Regions from separate parts of the Albidovulum salinarum genome, predicted to be linked through region 2. Evidence: riboswitches for the same ligand, from Rfam matches in the RefSeq annotation. Region 2 holds a riboswitch; the other holds the start of a gene.
The links. A riboswitch is a leader RNA that binds a small molecule or an ion and turns the genes downstream of it on or off. The one in region 2 is predicted to bind glycine.
Positions count from the first base shown of each region.

Region 1: it holds a riboswitch for glycine, as region 2 does, so the genes downstream of both, OEZ60_RS13430 (D-amino acid dehydrogenase) here and gcvT (glycine cleavage system aminomethyltransferase GcvT) in region 2, are expected to answer to the same signal.

Region 1 covers NZ_JAOVQO010000012.1:37,500-44,940, reverse strand. The annotation lists gene OEZ60_RS13455 (TRAP transporter large permease) at 1-577, opposite strand, end outside; gene OEZ60_RS13450 (TRAP transporter small permease) at 574-1,113, opposite strand; gene OEZ60_RS13445 (TRAP transporter substrate-binding protein) at 1,142-2,179, opposite strand; gene OEZ60_RS13440 (amidohydrolase) at 2,212-3,402, opposite strand; gene OEZ60_RS13435 (MarR family winged helix-turn-helix transcriptional regulator) at 3,550-4,032, shown strand; glycine riboswitch at 4,093-4,178, shown strand; gene OEZ60_RS13430 (D-amino acid dehydrogenase) at 4,280-5,563, shown strand; gene bhcB (beta-hydroxyaspartate dehydratase BhcB) at 5,563-6,516, shown strand; gene bhcC (3-hydroxy-D-aspartate aldolase BhcC) at 6,527-7,441, shown strand, end outside.
Region 2 covers NZ_JAOVQO010000016.1:28,675-36,115, reverse strand. The annotation lists gene gcvP (aminomethyl-transferring glycine dehydrogenase) at 1-2,327, opposite strand, end outside; gene gcvH (glycine cleavage system protein GcvH) at 2,339-2,698, opposite strand; gene gcvT (glycine cleavage system aminomethyltransferase GcvT) at 2,718-3,845, opposite strand; glycine riboswitch at 3,988-4,088, opposite strand; gene OEZ60_RS16275 (gamma-glutamylcyclotransferase family protein) at 4,212-4,781, shown strand; gene pepT (peptidase T) at 4,798-6,039, shown strand; gene gltX (glutamate--tRNA ligase) at 6,168-7,441, opposite strand, start outside.

The DNA.
Region 1 (7,441 bases), on a different contig from region 2:
GGATGGCCAGCATGTACAGGGCGAGGCCGAACACGCCGGGGACCACGCCGGCGATGAACAGATCGCCGATGTTTGTCTGTGTTAGGATTCCATAGACCACCATGATGATCGATGGCGGGATCAGGATGCCCAGCGTACCCCCGGCGGCAATGGTGCCGGCGGCGAGCTCATCGGAGTACTTGTACTGCTTCATGCTGGGATAGGCGACCTTTGCCATCGTGGCGGCGGTCGCGTAGCTGGATCCGCACACTGCGGAGAAACCCGAGCACGCCACCATTGTGGAGAGAGCCAGCCCACCCCGGACATTGCCGACGAAGGCATAGGCGGCGCGGAACAAGTCCTGAGCGATGCCGGTCTTGGAAATCACGTTGCCCATCAGGATGAACATCGGCACGACCGCTAGGTCGTAGGACAGCACCGCGTCAGAGATCGTCAGCGGCACGAGCTGAAACGCGATGTTCCAGTTGATCGCGAACCCGATGCCCGTGACTGAAACCGCAAGAAGCGCGAAGGCCAGCGGGACACGCAGAAAGGCCAGCAGAATGGCGACGGCCATTGCGATAGAACCGACGATCATAGCGCGTCCTCCTCGTGGGTGTCTTCAGGATCGATCATTGGCCCGGTTGCCGCGATGACGAGGGCGGCGAGCGCAGACAGGGCGCAGCTGAGAGCCATGAAGAAATAAAGCGGTGCGCGGGGAACCCGCAGGGCCTGGCTGACTTCGGAAATGCCGGATGCATTCAAGCCGTGTTTGATGAACAACCATGAGATCATCGCCAGGACGAGTGTCACCAGGATGGATGTCAGCACGCGCCACCACGCCATCCACGGCTGATTCACCAGTTTGTCGAGGATATCGATGGTCAGATGAGCGCTAGCGGCGGTAACGAGCGGCAGGCCTGCGAATACCACAAGGGCCATCAGATGCTCGGTTATGTCGTTTGATCCATAGATCGGGGTGCCGAACAGGCGTCGCCCGATAACGTCCGCGAAGGTCAACGCGACCATTGCGAGGAGAAACAGAGCCATTACCGTTTCGACCCCTCGGCGGATTTTCCATGCCATTGACAACATGAACGTTTCTCCTCCCTGAAAATGTGAGGGGCTGATCATCGCCCCTCGCACGACAATCTGTTACCGATCATTCGCCGGCGAGCGCCGTGTAGGTCTCGTTGTAAAAGTCGAGCATGGCCTGCGGGTCTTCGACGCCCGCACCCTTTGCGGCGCCAATCCAGTCGGCAACCATCGTGTCGTAGATCGTATCGACGGCTGCGACCAGTTCGGGCGAAGCCTCGACAATCTCGTGGCCCTCTGCGGCGAGCTTTTCGATCGCTGCTGGGCTCTGAAGGTCGAAGTTCCTGCCCCAGGCAGCCGACAGCTCCTCGCCGATGATGCCTTCGATGGCCGCCTTGTCCTGGTCGCTCAGCCCATCCCACTTGGCACCGTTCATGACCACGAAGAAGGTGGCGTCATAGAAGCCCTTCGGGAAGACGGTGTGGTACTTCAGCACGTCTTCAAGACGGAAGTTCACCACCGACTCCATGGTGTGCAGTGAGCCGTCGATGACGCCGCTCTCCAGCATCTCATACGCCTTGGTCGCGGGGGCGGCCACCGGAACGGCGCCGAGGGCGCTCAGCAGTTTTTCCTGGATGGGGCCGCCCATGCGGAACTTCTGGTTCTTCACGTCGTCGGGCGAGGTCACAGACTTGGAACCGTGATGCAGTTGGCCGCCACCAAACATGCCGACCGCCAGCATCTTGACGCCGTCGAAGGCGGCGTTGTCGGCGAGGAATGTCTGGTAGGTCTGCCACAGGGCGCGGCTCTGCGCCTCGGCATTGGTGCCGGCGTTCGGGAATTCGGCGAACCACAACGAAACAAAGCGCTCGGGCTCGTAGGTGAAGTTGCCCCATGTGATGTCGGCCACGCCGGTGCGCGCCAATTCCCAGTGCTGCGGCGGACTGGCCAGTGGCGCCGGAAGGATCGTCACCGTGACACGTCCCTCGGTGACTTCGGCAATCTTCTCGGTGAGCGGAACCAGGAAGTCGGTGTGTATGAAATGGGTGGGCGGCACCCAGGACGACATGGTCAGAACCTCGGCACTGGCGAGCGGTGCCGTGGCGGTCATCAGGGCCGTGGCTGTAATGGCGCCCCGAAGCATTTTGGTGGTGAACGTGATCATCTGGATCCTCCCTGGGATGATACTAGCCTTGATCAGGTAAGTGGATGAGAATTGAGTGACTTGCTCGTGCGATGCTTGGCCAGGTCGGCAAAGATGGCGGCCCCGATCGGAATGATCTCCGGATCGAAGGCGTACTTGGGGTGGTGCGGTGCGTAACCGTCCTGTCCCACGAAGAGGTATGCACCGGGCACCCGGCCCGAGAGCTCCGCAAAATCTTCGGAGGCCATGAGGCTGCGTGCGTTTTCCATAACCTTCTCGGCGCCGACAACGCGATTGGCCGAAGCAATTGCTGCCGCAACACACGTGGGGTCGTTGAGCGTGACCGGTGCAATTTTGGCGATATTCATTTCGACCAAGACACCGAAGACCAACTCAGTGGCGCGCGCGGCGTCCTGCAGCATTTTGGCCAAACGGTCCCGCACTTCGGGGGCAGTGGTGCGCATGGTGCCCTCTATCCTTGTGGACTCGGGCAGAATGTTCCGAGCCGTTCCGCCCCGGAGCAGGCCGAACGAAATCACGCCTGCGTCCCGCGCATCGACGACACGTGTCGCGGCCTGCTGCACGGTGGTGATGAAATGTGCAGCGGCGGCGATGGCATCTTCGCCGGTGTGTGGCATCGAACCATGTGCGCCGTTGGCACGAATCGTTATGTCGATGTTGTCGGCCGAGGACAGCGCCGCGCTCGCCGGTACGCCCACATGACCGGCCGGAAGACCCGGAAGGTTGTGGAGCGCGTAGATCTCGTCGCAGGGAAACTGTTTAAGCAGGCCATCTGCAATCATTGCGCGCGCGCCAGTCAGCAGTTCCTCCGCTGGCTGGAAGACAAATCGCACCGTTCCTTCGAAATCACGATGCCGCGCCAGATAAGCGGCTGCAGTGAGCGCCGTAACGGTATGGCCATCGTGTCCGCAGCCATGGAAGCGCTGCGGGTCTTCGGACGCATAGGGTACATCGGCCTTTTCTGTCATCGGTAGGGCATCCAGTTCGGCGCGGAACGCGATGCAACGGCCGGGATTCGCTTTATCGGTGCCGATGCCATGCAGCGTTCCCACGACTCCGGTCCCACCGATTCCCGTTTCGACCTCGAAACCGAATTCCGTCAGGCGGTCAGCCACGAAGGCGGCGGTGCGGACCTCTTCAAAGCCGGTTTCAGGATGCCGGTGCAAATCCTTCAGCCAGTCTTCGGAGGTGCTGCGCTGGCTTTCATACCACTCGGCAAACATCTACGAACCCTCCAGTTGATCTCAGTATGAGAATATTGCACACAAATACTTGCCAATCAAGATAGTTTCTTAGTAAGATTATTTCTTGCGGAGATCAGGGTAATAGATGATACCTTTTCGATATTGGGCTCAGAGAAAGGTGAACACGTGACGCAAACCAACAAGACCTTCAGGAACGAGCGCCTCACATACAGGCTCAACATTGTCGCCCAAGAGGCCATCACCGCCAATGACGAGATCTTCCTGAAGGAGACAGGCTGTCGGATCAGGGATCTTCGGGTCTTGCGACTGATCGACGATACGCCCGGGACAACGTTCGCGGAAATCGCGAAAGTTACTGGTTTTGAAAGAAGTTTGACTTCGAGAATCATTCAGAATCTTCTCGGCGCTGGTTTGATTGTGCGGGAAAACTCAAGCGAGGATGCGCGCGTCTTCCTTCTTTCGACGACCGACGGTGGGAAGGAAGTTCGTCAGGTCGCCAAGCGGGTTTCAGACCGCCTCGAGGTCATCCTGACAGACCCACTCTCTGCTCAGGAACTCCGCGCGCTCAACGAGATCCTAGACCGCTTGGGTAGCTGGGTGACGTCGGAGGAATACCGTTCTGCCCTATCCGAAAATCAGCCAGTATAGTTATTGAGTGAAATAGTATTGACATGATACTAAATTGAATCTACAAGGCAAGGAGCCTACCAAGCTGTCACAGGAGAGGCCGATATCGTCGGCGCCGAAGGAGCAACCCCCCGGAACCTCTCAGGCAAAAGGACTGTGATCGGCGCGGCGATCTGGAGCGCGCTGCGAACCGCAATTCGCGCCTCGCGACAGAGGGGATTGGACCTGCCATCCGGCAGGACGAAACCTTGGGTCGCGGGAGGACACCATGACCAGAATTGCCGTTATCGGCGCCGGGATCACCGGCGTTACGACCGCGTCGAGCCTGATTGACCGGGGATACGACGTCACCTTGTTTGACCGCAACCGTTATGCGGCGATGCAGACCTCCTTCGCCAATGGCGGACAGCTCTCGGCCTCGAACGCAGAGACGTGGAATCGCTGGTCCACGGTCTTGAAGGGTATGAAGTGGATGATGACCCGGGGCGCACCGCTTCTGGTGAATCCCAAGCCCAGCTGGCACAAGTACAGCTGGATGGCAGAATTCGTCGCATCGATCCCGCAATACCGCGCCAACACCGTCGAGACGACCCGGATGGCGATCGCGGCGCGCGGGCTCTTGAAGGAGAAGGCTGAGCGCCACGGGTTCGGTTTCGACTGTGAAAACCGCGGCATCCTGCACATCTACACCAAGAAGTCGGAATTCGATCACGCCACCGAGGTCAGCAAGCTGCTGGCCGAGGGCGGACTCGACCGCCGCGCCGTGGCACCCGAAGAGGTGCGCCAGATCGAGCCCGCGATTAGCGGCGATTTCTATGGCGGCTACTACACCGAAAGCGACTTCACCGGCGACATACACCGCTACACGACGGGTCTCGCCAAGTCGATCGAGAAGCAGGGCGCCGTTTTGCAGTTCGGCACCAATGTCGAGTCGATCAGGGTCGACGGAAACGAAGTTCGTCTGACCTGGAGCCGCAACAATGAAAGCCAGACCGAGATCTTCAACGCTATCGTTCTCTGTGCCGGCGTCGAAAGCCGCTCACTCGCGGCGCAACTGGGCGACCGTGTGAATGTTTATCCGGTCAAGGGCTATTCGATCACCGTGCGTCTGGACGACGAGGACAGCCAGAGCGCTGCACCATGGATCAGCCTTCTGGACGACGAAGCCAAGGTCGTCACCAGCCGTCTGGGAAAGGACCGGTTCCGAATCGCGGGCACGGCAGAGTTCAATGGCTACAACCTCGATATCCGCGACGACCGGATCCGTCCGCTGGTGAAGTGGTGCGAGCGCTTCTTTCCGGGTGTCAGCACCGAGCACGCGATTCCCTGGGCTGGCCTGCGCCCGATGATGCCGAACATGATGCCCAAGGTCGGGCAGGGGGTGCGTGACCGCGTGTTCTACAATACCGGGCACGGACATCTCGGCTGGACGCTGTCTGCCGTCACCGCTGAAATGGTGGCGGAGCGGGTCGCAACCTCCAAGACGGTCAACAAGGGGGTAGCAACAGCTAGCTACGCGGCGATGCCGCTCGCTGCGCAGGGGGCGGTTTGATGTATATTCCGACATACGAGGACATGCTGGCGGCGCATGAGCGGATCAAGCCCTATATCCGCCGCACGCAGATCCGCACCTCGGACTACCTCAACGAGTTGACGGGCGCAGAGCTGTTCTTCAAGTGCGAGAACTTCCAGGAGCCGGGCGCCTTCAAGGTGCGCGGTGCCACCAACGCGGTGTTCGGGCTGGATGACGAACGGGCGAAGAAGGGCGTCGCCACGCACTCTTCCGGCAACCATGCCTCGTGCCTCAGCTACGCGGCGATGCTGCGCGGCATCCCCTGCAACGTGGTCATGCCGCATTCCGCGCCGCAGGCCAAGAAGGACACGGTGCGGCGCTACGGCGGCAAGATCACCGAATGCGAGCCCTCGACCTCGTCGCGCGAGGCGACCTTCGCGAAGGTGCAGGCCGAGACGGGGGGCGATTTCGTGCATCCCTACAACGACCCGCGCGTGATCGCGGGGCAGGGGACCTGCGCGAAGGAGATGATCGAGCAGACCGACGGTCTCGACATGGTGGTCGCGCCGATCGGCGGCGGCGGCATGATCTCGGGCACCTGCCTGACGCTGTCGACGCTGGCGCCGGAAACGAAAGTCATCGCCGCCGAGCCGGAACAGGCCGACGACGCCTACCGCAGCTTCAAGGCCGGCCACATCATCGCGGACGACGCGCCGAAGACCGTCGCCGACGGGCTCCTCGTGCCGCTGAAGGACCTGACCTGGCACTTCGTGAAGACCCATGTCAGCGACATCCTCACCGCGTCCGACCCCGAGATCGTCGACGCGATGAAGCTCACCTGGAAGCACCTGCGCGTGGTGATGGAGCCGTCCTCGGCGGTCCCGCTCGCCACGATCCTGAAAAACCCGAATGTATTCAAAGGCAAGCGCGTCGGCGTGATCATCACCGGCGGCAATGTCGATCTGGACAGACTGCCCTGGATGAAGGGCTGAGGAGGTTAAGATGAACGCACCCGTGAATATCGACCGGCTCGAGGTCGGCTACGACATCCCGGCCAAGCCCGGCATGGACGAAAAGGACATCCAGACCCCCTGCCTGGTGCTCGACCTCGACGCGCTGGAGCGCAACATCCGGAAGATGGGCGACTATGCCAAGGCGCACGGGATGCGCCACCGGGTCCACGGGAAGATGCACAAGTCGGTCGACGTGGCGAAGCTGCAGGAGAAGCTCGGCGGCGCGATTGGCGTGTGTTGTCAGAAGGTTAGCGAGGCGGAAGTGTTCGTCCGGGGCGGCATCAGGGATGTGCTCGTCTCCAACCAGGTGCGCGATCCGGCGAAGATCGACCGGCTGGCGCAACTGCCGAAACTCGGCTCCCGCATCATCGTCTGCGTCGACGACATCGCCAATGTGGCGGAGCTGTCGCAGGCCGCGGTGAAGCATGGCACCGAGCTTGAGGTCTTCGTCGAGATCGACTGCGGCGCCGGGCGCTGCGGGGTGACCAGAACCGAGGACGTCGTCGCCATCGCCAAGGCCGTGGACGCGGCCCCGAACCTCAGGTTCACCGGCATCCAGGCCTACCAGGGCGCGATGCAGCACATGGACAGGTACGAGGACCGCAAGGCCAAGCTCGACGTGGCCATCGCCATGGTCAAGGACGCGGTCGAGGGGCTGAAGGCCGTGGGGCTCGCGCCGGAACTGGTCTCGGGCGGCGGCACCGGGTCTTACTATTTCGAAAGCAATTCAGGGGTTTACAACGAGCTACAGTGTGGCTCCTACGCCTTCATGGATGCCGATTACGGCCGCATCCTCGACAAGGAGGGCAAGCGGATCGACGCGGGCGAGTGGGAGAACGCCTTCTTCATCCTGACCCAGGTGATGAGCCACACCAAGCCCGACAAGGCGATCTGCGATGCGGGT
Region 2 (7,441 bases):
TTGGCGTTGAGGATCGCAACCTTCGTCGCCTGCGTCAGCCCCTTGCCGCCCATCATCAGGACATAGGCCCAGGAGATCGGCAGAATCGAGGCCGAGCCCCAAGGTGCGGCCGACACCGGCCCTTCCTCGCCGCCGGTCATCGGATGGCCCGGCAGGTGGGGCGCGAGATGCGCCTTGACGCCGATCGGCCCCATGCCCGGTCCGCCGCCGCCGTGCGGGATGCAGAAGGTCTTGTGCAGGTTGAGGTGGCTGACATCGCCGCCGAGATCGCCCGGTCGCACGAGGCCCACCATCGCGTTCATGTTGGCGCCGTCGATATAAACCTGCCCGCCGTGGTCATGGGTGATCTTGCAAATTTCCCGCACCGTCTCCTCGAAGACGCCGTGGGTCGAGGGATAGGTGATCATGCAGGCCGCGAGGTTTTCGCCCGCCGCTTCCGCCTTGGCGCGGAAATCCTCGAGGTCGATATCGCCGTTTTCGGCCGATTTCACCACGACCACCTTCATCCCCGCCATCTGCGCCGAAGCGGGGTTGGTGCCATGCGCCGAGACCGGGATGATGCAGATGTTTCGATGCCCTTCGCCACGCGCCTTGTGATAGGCGGCGATGGTCAGGAGCCCCGCATATTCCCCTTGGGCCCCCGAATTCGGCTGCAAGCTCATCGCGTCATAGCCGGTGATCTCGCAGAGTTTCTCCGACAGGTCACGGAACAGCTCGGCATAGCCCTCGGTCTGGTCGGAGGGCGCGAAGGGGTGGAGGTTCGAAAACTCAGGCCAGGTAATCGGCATCATCTCGGCCGCGGCATTGAGCTTCATCGTGCACGACCCGAGCGGGATCATCGCCCGGTCGAGCGCGAGATCGCGGTCAGCCAGCCGGCGCATGTAGCGCATCATCTCGGTCTCGGCCCGGTTCATATGGAAGACCGGATGCGTGAGGTAATCCGAGGTCCGGACGAGCGAGTCGGAGATCCGGAAATGGTGCTTGAGGTCGTCGTCCTTCTGGTCGATCCCGAATGCGCGCCAAAGCCGTTCGATCGTCAGCCGCCGGGTGGTCTCGTCGATCGAGATGCCGACCTTCGTGGTGCCGATCTTGCGCAGGTTGATGCGCTCGTCACGCGCCGCCTTCAGGACCGCGCCCTGCATCGCGCCGACGTCGACGGTGATCGTGTCGAAGAACTCCTTCGGCTCGACCTTGTAGCCCGCCGCCTCCAGCCCGCGCGCGACGCGCACCGTCTTGCGGTGAATACGCTGGCCGATGGCCCTAAGGCCTTCGGGCCCGTGATAGACCGCGTAGAACGAGGCCATGTTGGCGAGAAGCGCCTGCGCGGTGCAGACGTTCGACGTGGCCTTCTCGCGCCGGATATGCTGCTCGCGGGTCTGCAACGAAAGGCGATAGGCCTTGCCGCCCTGCGCGTCGATGGAGACACCAACGATCCGGCCGGGCATGTTGCGCTTGTGCGCGTCCTTGCAGGCCATGTAGGCGGCCGACGGCCCGCCGAAGCCCATCGGGATGCCGAAGCGCTGGGTGGAACCGACGGCGATGTCCGCGCCCATCGCGCCCGGCTCCTTCAGGAGCGTCAGCGCCATGATGTCGGCGATGACGATGCCGAGCGCGCCCGTCTCGTGCAATTTCGCGATATGGGGCGTGAAGTCAGTGAGGTGACCGTAGGTGCCGGGATACTGGAAGATCGCGCCGAAGACCTTGTCGGCCTCGACCGTCTCGGGGTCGCCGACGATGATCTCGATGCCGATGGGCGCGGCCCGAACCTTCATCACCTCGATATTCTGCGGATGGCAGTTCTCGTCGATGAAGAAGGCCGTTGCCTTCGATTTCGACGTGCGCTGCGCCATCGTCATCGCCTCGGCCGCCGCAGTCGCCTCGTCAAGAAGCGAGGCATTGGCGATCTCGAGCCCGGTCATGTCGCAGACCATCGTCTGGAAGTTCAGAAGCGCCTCGAGGCGACCTTGCGAAATCTCCGGCTGGTAGGGCGTGTAGGCCGTGTACCAGGCGGGGTTTTCGAGGATGTTCCGCTGGATCGCCGGCGGGCAGACGGTGCCGTAGAAGCCCTGTCCGATCATCGAGGTGAAGACCGCGTTCTTCTTCGCGACCTGGCGCATGAACCACAGAAGCTCGCGTTCCGACTTGGCCTTGCCGAAGTCGAGCGGCTTTTCCTGCCGGAGCGATTTCGGCACGGTCTGGTCGATCAGCTCGTCGAGGTCCTTCACCCCCAGCACCTTGAACATCTCCTCCATCTCTGCCGGAGACGGGCCGATGTGGCGGCGGTTGGCGAAGTCGTAGGGCAGGTAGTCGGTGGGGGTGAAGGGCATTGTCCGCGTCCTTATCCGATCATTTCCTTGTAAGCGGCCTCGTCCATCAGACCGTCGAGCGCGGAGAGGTCGGCCACCTTCATCTTGAAGAACCAGGCCTTGCCGGTCGGGTCCTCGTTCACCATGCCGGGATTGTCGGCGACGTCGGAATTGACCTCGACGATCTCGCCGTCTAAGGGCGCCGCGATATCGGAAGCGGCCTTGACGCTCTCGATCACCACGATCTCATCGCCCTTCGACACGCTCGTGCCCGGCTCGGGCAGTTCGACGAAGACAACATCGCCGAGCTGTTCGGAGGCATGGTCGGTGATTCCGACGACGACGTGATCGCCCTCGACGCGGAGCCATTCATGGTCTTCGGTATATTTCATGGGTCTTTTCCCCTGCTGGTTAACGTTTGTAACGGTTGGGCTGGAACGGCATCGGCGCGATCACGGCAGGAAGGCGCTTGCCCCTGACCTCGCCGTAAACCGTCGTGCCTTCGGAGAGATCGGCCGGCAGATAGGCCATCGCCATCGGCGCCTCGATCGAGGGGCCGAAACCGCCCGAGGTGATCTTGCCGATCGGGTCCCCGCCCTCGGGACCGGCGAAGACCTCGGTCCCCTCGCGCATCGGCGCCCGGCCTTCGGGACGCAGCCCCACGCGACGGCGCGATGCCCCCCCGGCCAGTTCCTTCAGGATACGGCCTGCACCGGGGAACCCGCCCTCGCGGGCACCGCCCGCGCGGCGCGCCTTCTGGATCGCCCAGGTCAGGTTGCCCTCGACCGGGCTCGTGCCCTCGTCGATGTCATGCCCGTAAAGGCACATGCCGGCCTCGAGACGCAGCGAGTCGCGCGCGCCGAGCCCGATCGGCGCGACCTCCTCCATGTCGAGAAGCCTGCGCACGAAGCTTTCGGCGAATTTGTTCGGCACCGAGATCTCGAACCCGTCCTCGCCGGTATAGCCCGACCGCGAGATCCAGAGTTCGGCGCTGTCCCAGTGGCGAATGGCAACATCCATGAACGCCATCTCGACCACATCCGGCAACAGCCGGGCGAGCGCCGTCTCGGCCTCCGGCCCCTGCAACGCGACGAGCGCCCGGTCTTCGACCATGCCGATATCGCAATCGGCGCCGAGATGCGCCTTCAGATGCGCGAAATCGGCGTCCTTGCAGGCGGCATTGACGACGAGAAAGAGGTGATCGCCGCGATTGGCGACCATCAGGTCGTCCTGGATCCCGCCGTTGTCGTTGGTGAAGAGCGCGTAGCGCTGGCGGCCTTCCTTCAGCCCGAGAATGTCGACCGGCACCAGCCGCTCCAGCGCCAGCGCAGCATCCTCGACCCGGCCCGATTTCGCGGTCATCAGGATCTGGCCCATGTGGCTCACGTCGAAGAGCCCGGCATGGGCGCGGGTGAAGAGATGCTCCTTCATCACCCCCATCGGGTACTGCACCGGCATCTCGTAGCCCGCGAAGGGCACCATCTTGCCGCCAAGCTCGCCGTGCAGGTCGAAAAGAACCGTACGTTTCAGGTCGGTCATGCCGTCCTCCCTTCTTCACGCCGGTTCATGCTGTCCGGCATCGCCCCGGGTGGTCAACCCCACCCTTCCGATGCCCCCTCTGTCCTTTCGCCTGAGATCGTTATCCCTTCGGCGCCCCGTCCCGGGGTCTCTCCAGAGTTCCACTGTCAGAACGGTCCTTGCGCCTGAGAGTTTACCGGGGCGGTTGCTCCTTCGGCACCGGCCGGGGTCCCCGACCCCACCGGATTCTCCCGATCTGACACGGTTTGAATACCCGAATCTTGGGGCGTCTGGCAATAGGGTATACAATGGGATACATTGTTGCGCGCACCCGCGAGCCGCCGCAATATGCTTGCCCGACCGACATTTCTGTTCCATAGGCGACCTGTGACCGGCGACAGACACCCCGCTTTTTTCGGCTATGGCTCGCTCGTGAACCGGGCGACGCATGACTATGCGCCCGGCGAACCGGCGCGGCTCGCGGGCTGGCGCCGGGTCTGGCGGCACACGCGGCTCCGCCCCTGGCCCTACCTCTCCGCCGAGCCGGCCGCGACCGAGATCGACGGCCTCGTTGCCGCCGTGCCGCGCGACGACTGGGCGCTTCTCGACCAGCGCGAGGCTGCCTACCTGCGCCACCCCCTTCTGCATGACCACCTGACCACGACGCCGGGCTGGGCCGACCGGGTAGAAATCTACGCCGTCGACGCGGCGCACGGATTGCCGGCGAACGACCACCCGATCCTCCTGAGCTATCTCGATACGGTGGTGCAGGGCTTCCTGCGCGAGTTCGGCGAGGCGGGCGTCGCCCGCTTCTTTGCCACGACCACGAGCTGGACCGCGATCCTCGACGACCGCGCCGCGCCGCATTACACACGTCACCAGAAGACCAGCGCCGCCGAGCGCCGGCTCACCGACGACCATGTCGACGTCCTTGGCCTGACCCGCCGCAAGGCGTGATCCCGGAGAATGTGTGATGAGAACCGACTTCGACCGTGAACTCGAAGAGCGCCTTGTGCGCTACGCCGCCATCGACACACAGAGTGACGAGAATACGGGCACCAAGCCCAGCACCGCGATCCAGCTCGACCTCCAGCGCCTGCTCCTCGCCGAACTGACCGGGATCGGCGCCTCGGAGGTGCGGCTCACCGATTATGGCGCGGTGCTCGCCACGATCCCGGCCACCGCCGAGGGCGCGCCGGTGATCGGCCTGCTCGCCCATGTCGATACCGCGCCGCAGTTCCACGCGGCCGGGGTGAAGCCGGTCGTCCACCGCAACTACAATGGCGGCGCGATCAGCTTTGCCGACGCGCCGGGGCTCACGCTCTCGCCAGACATCTCGCCCTATCTCGGCGAAAAGTCCGGCCATGACATCATCACGGCGAGCGGCACGACCCTGCTCGGCGCCGACGACAAGGCCGGTGTCGCCGTGATCATGAGCGCGGCGCGGCATCTCCTCGCCAATCCCTCCATCCCGCACGGGCCGATCCGCATCGCCTTCACGCCGGACGAGGAAATCGGCGGAGGCGTCGACGCACGCCTGCCCGCGGACCTTGCCGCCGACTTCGCCTATACGTTCGATGGCGCGGCAGTGGGCGAGATCGAATACGAGAGCTTCTCCGCCGACATGGCGACCGTGACCGTCACGGGAGTCTCGATCCATCCCGGCACGGCGAAGGGCAAACTCGTCAACGCGCTCCATCTCGGATCGAAGATCGTCCAGACCCTGCCGCATGTGACGATGACGCCCGAGACGACGGAGGAGCGCGCGGGCTTCCTCCACGTCTACGAGATGAAGGGCTCGGCGGCGAAGGTTGTGCTGAAGATCATCCTGCGGGACTTCGAACTGGACGGGCTCGCGGCGAAGGGCGAGCTCTTGCGGCAGGTCTGCGCGACGGTTCAGGCAACCGAGCCGAGGGCCGAGATCACCTGCGAGATCCGCGCGCAATACCGAAACATGCGCTACTGGCTGGAAAAGGACATGACCCCGGTGGACCTCGCCCGCGCCGCCTGCCGCGATCTCGGGATCGAGCCGGTTTCCATCCCGATCCGCGGCGGCACCGACGGGTCGCGGCTGACCGAGTTGGGCGTGCCCTGCCCCAACCTCTTCACCGGCATGCAGGAAATCCACGGGCCGCTGGAGTGGATCAGCGTCCAGGACATGGCGGTGGCGACGCAGCTTTGCCTGAAGCTCGTCGAGCGCGCCGCGCGCCCCTGAACGCCCTGCACCGGCGACCGGGAAGCAACCAACGCGATCGGACAGCCCCCACCGGCTTCGGGCGCCACCCCTCCCCCTCGTGGGGAGGGGATGGGGGTCGGGGGTCGCCCCCAAGCCGCAAACGAAGCTCAGCCCTTCGCGCGCACCTTCTGCAAAAGCGGCATGAGCTCCGCCATCTCCGGCCCGTGCGGCTGGCCGGTCAGGGCGAGCCGCAGCGGCATGAACAGCCCCTTGCCCTTGCGCCCGGTCTTTTCCTTCACGGCCGCCGTCCATTCCCCCCAGCTCGCCTCGGTGAAGGGCGGCTCCGGCAGAAGCGCCATCGCCTCGGCCACGAACGCCGCATCCTCGGCAGCGATCATCGGCTCGGCCCCGTCGCGGCACAGCACCCACCAGGCGCCCAGATCGTCGAGCGTGGTGATGTTCTGCGAGGCGACGCGCCAGAACCGCTCGGCCACATCCGCCGGCACGCCAATCCCCGCGATCCGCTCCTTCACCTCCTCGAAGGGCAACGCCTGGTTGCGCTGGCGCGTCAGCGGCCACAGGTCCTCGGCATCGAACTTGGTCGGCGCCGCGCCGAACTGGCTCAGATCGAACCCTTCGGCGATCTCGTCGAGCGACAGCTTCAGCTCCACCGGCTGCGACGAACCGAGCCGCGCCATCAGGCTCAACAATGCCTCCTTCGCCACGCCCTGCGCCCTGAGGTCGCGCAAGGACAGCGTGCCGAGCCGCTTCGACAGGCCCTCGCCCTGCGGGCCGGTCAGGAGCGAGTGATGCGCGAAGGCCGGCGGCGTGCCGCCGATCGCGCGCATGATCTGGATCTGCGTCGCGGTATTGGTCACATGGTCGGCGCCGCGCACGATATGGGTGATCCCCATGTCGATGTCGTCGACCGACGAGGCGAAGGTGTAAAGCACCTGACCGTCCGCCCGGATCAGCACCGGGTCAGAGACCGAGGCCGTGTCGATCGACACGTCCCCGAGGATCCCGTCGGCCCATTCCGTCCGCTGCTGGTCGAGCTTGAAGCGCCAGTAGCCCTCGCGCTCGGCTCGGAGCTTGTCCTTCTCGGCCGCCGACAGCGCCAGCCCCGCGCGGTCGTAGACCGGCGGCTTGCCCATGTTCAGAAGCTTCTTGCGCTTGAGGTCGAGTTCGGTCGGCGTCTCGAACACCTCGTAGAGATCGCCCGTCTTTCGCAGATCCCCCGCCACCTCGCCGTAGCGGCCGAGCCGTTCGGACTGCTTTTCCACCCGGTCCCAGTGCAGGCCGAGCCATTCGAGATCCTCTTTGATCCCGTCGGCATATTCCTGTTTCGAGCGTTCCTGGTCGGTGTCGTCGAGGCGCAGGATGAAGGTGCCGCCGGTCTTGCGGGCGATCAGATAGTTCATCAGCGCGGTGCGCAGGTTGC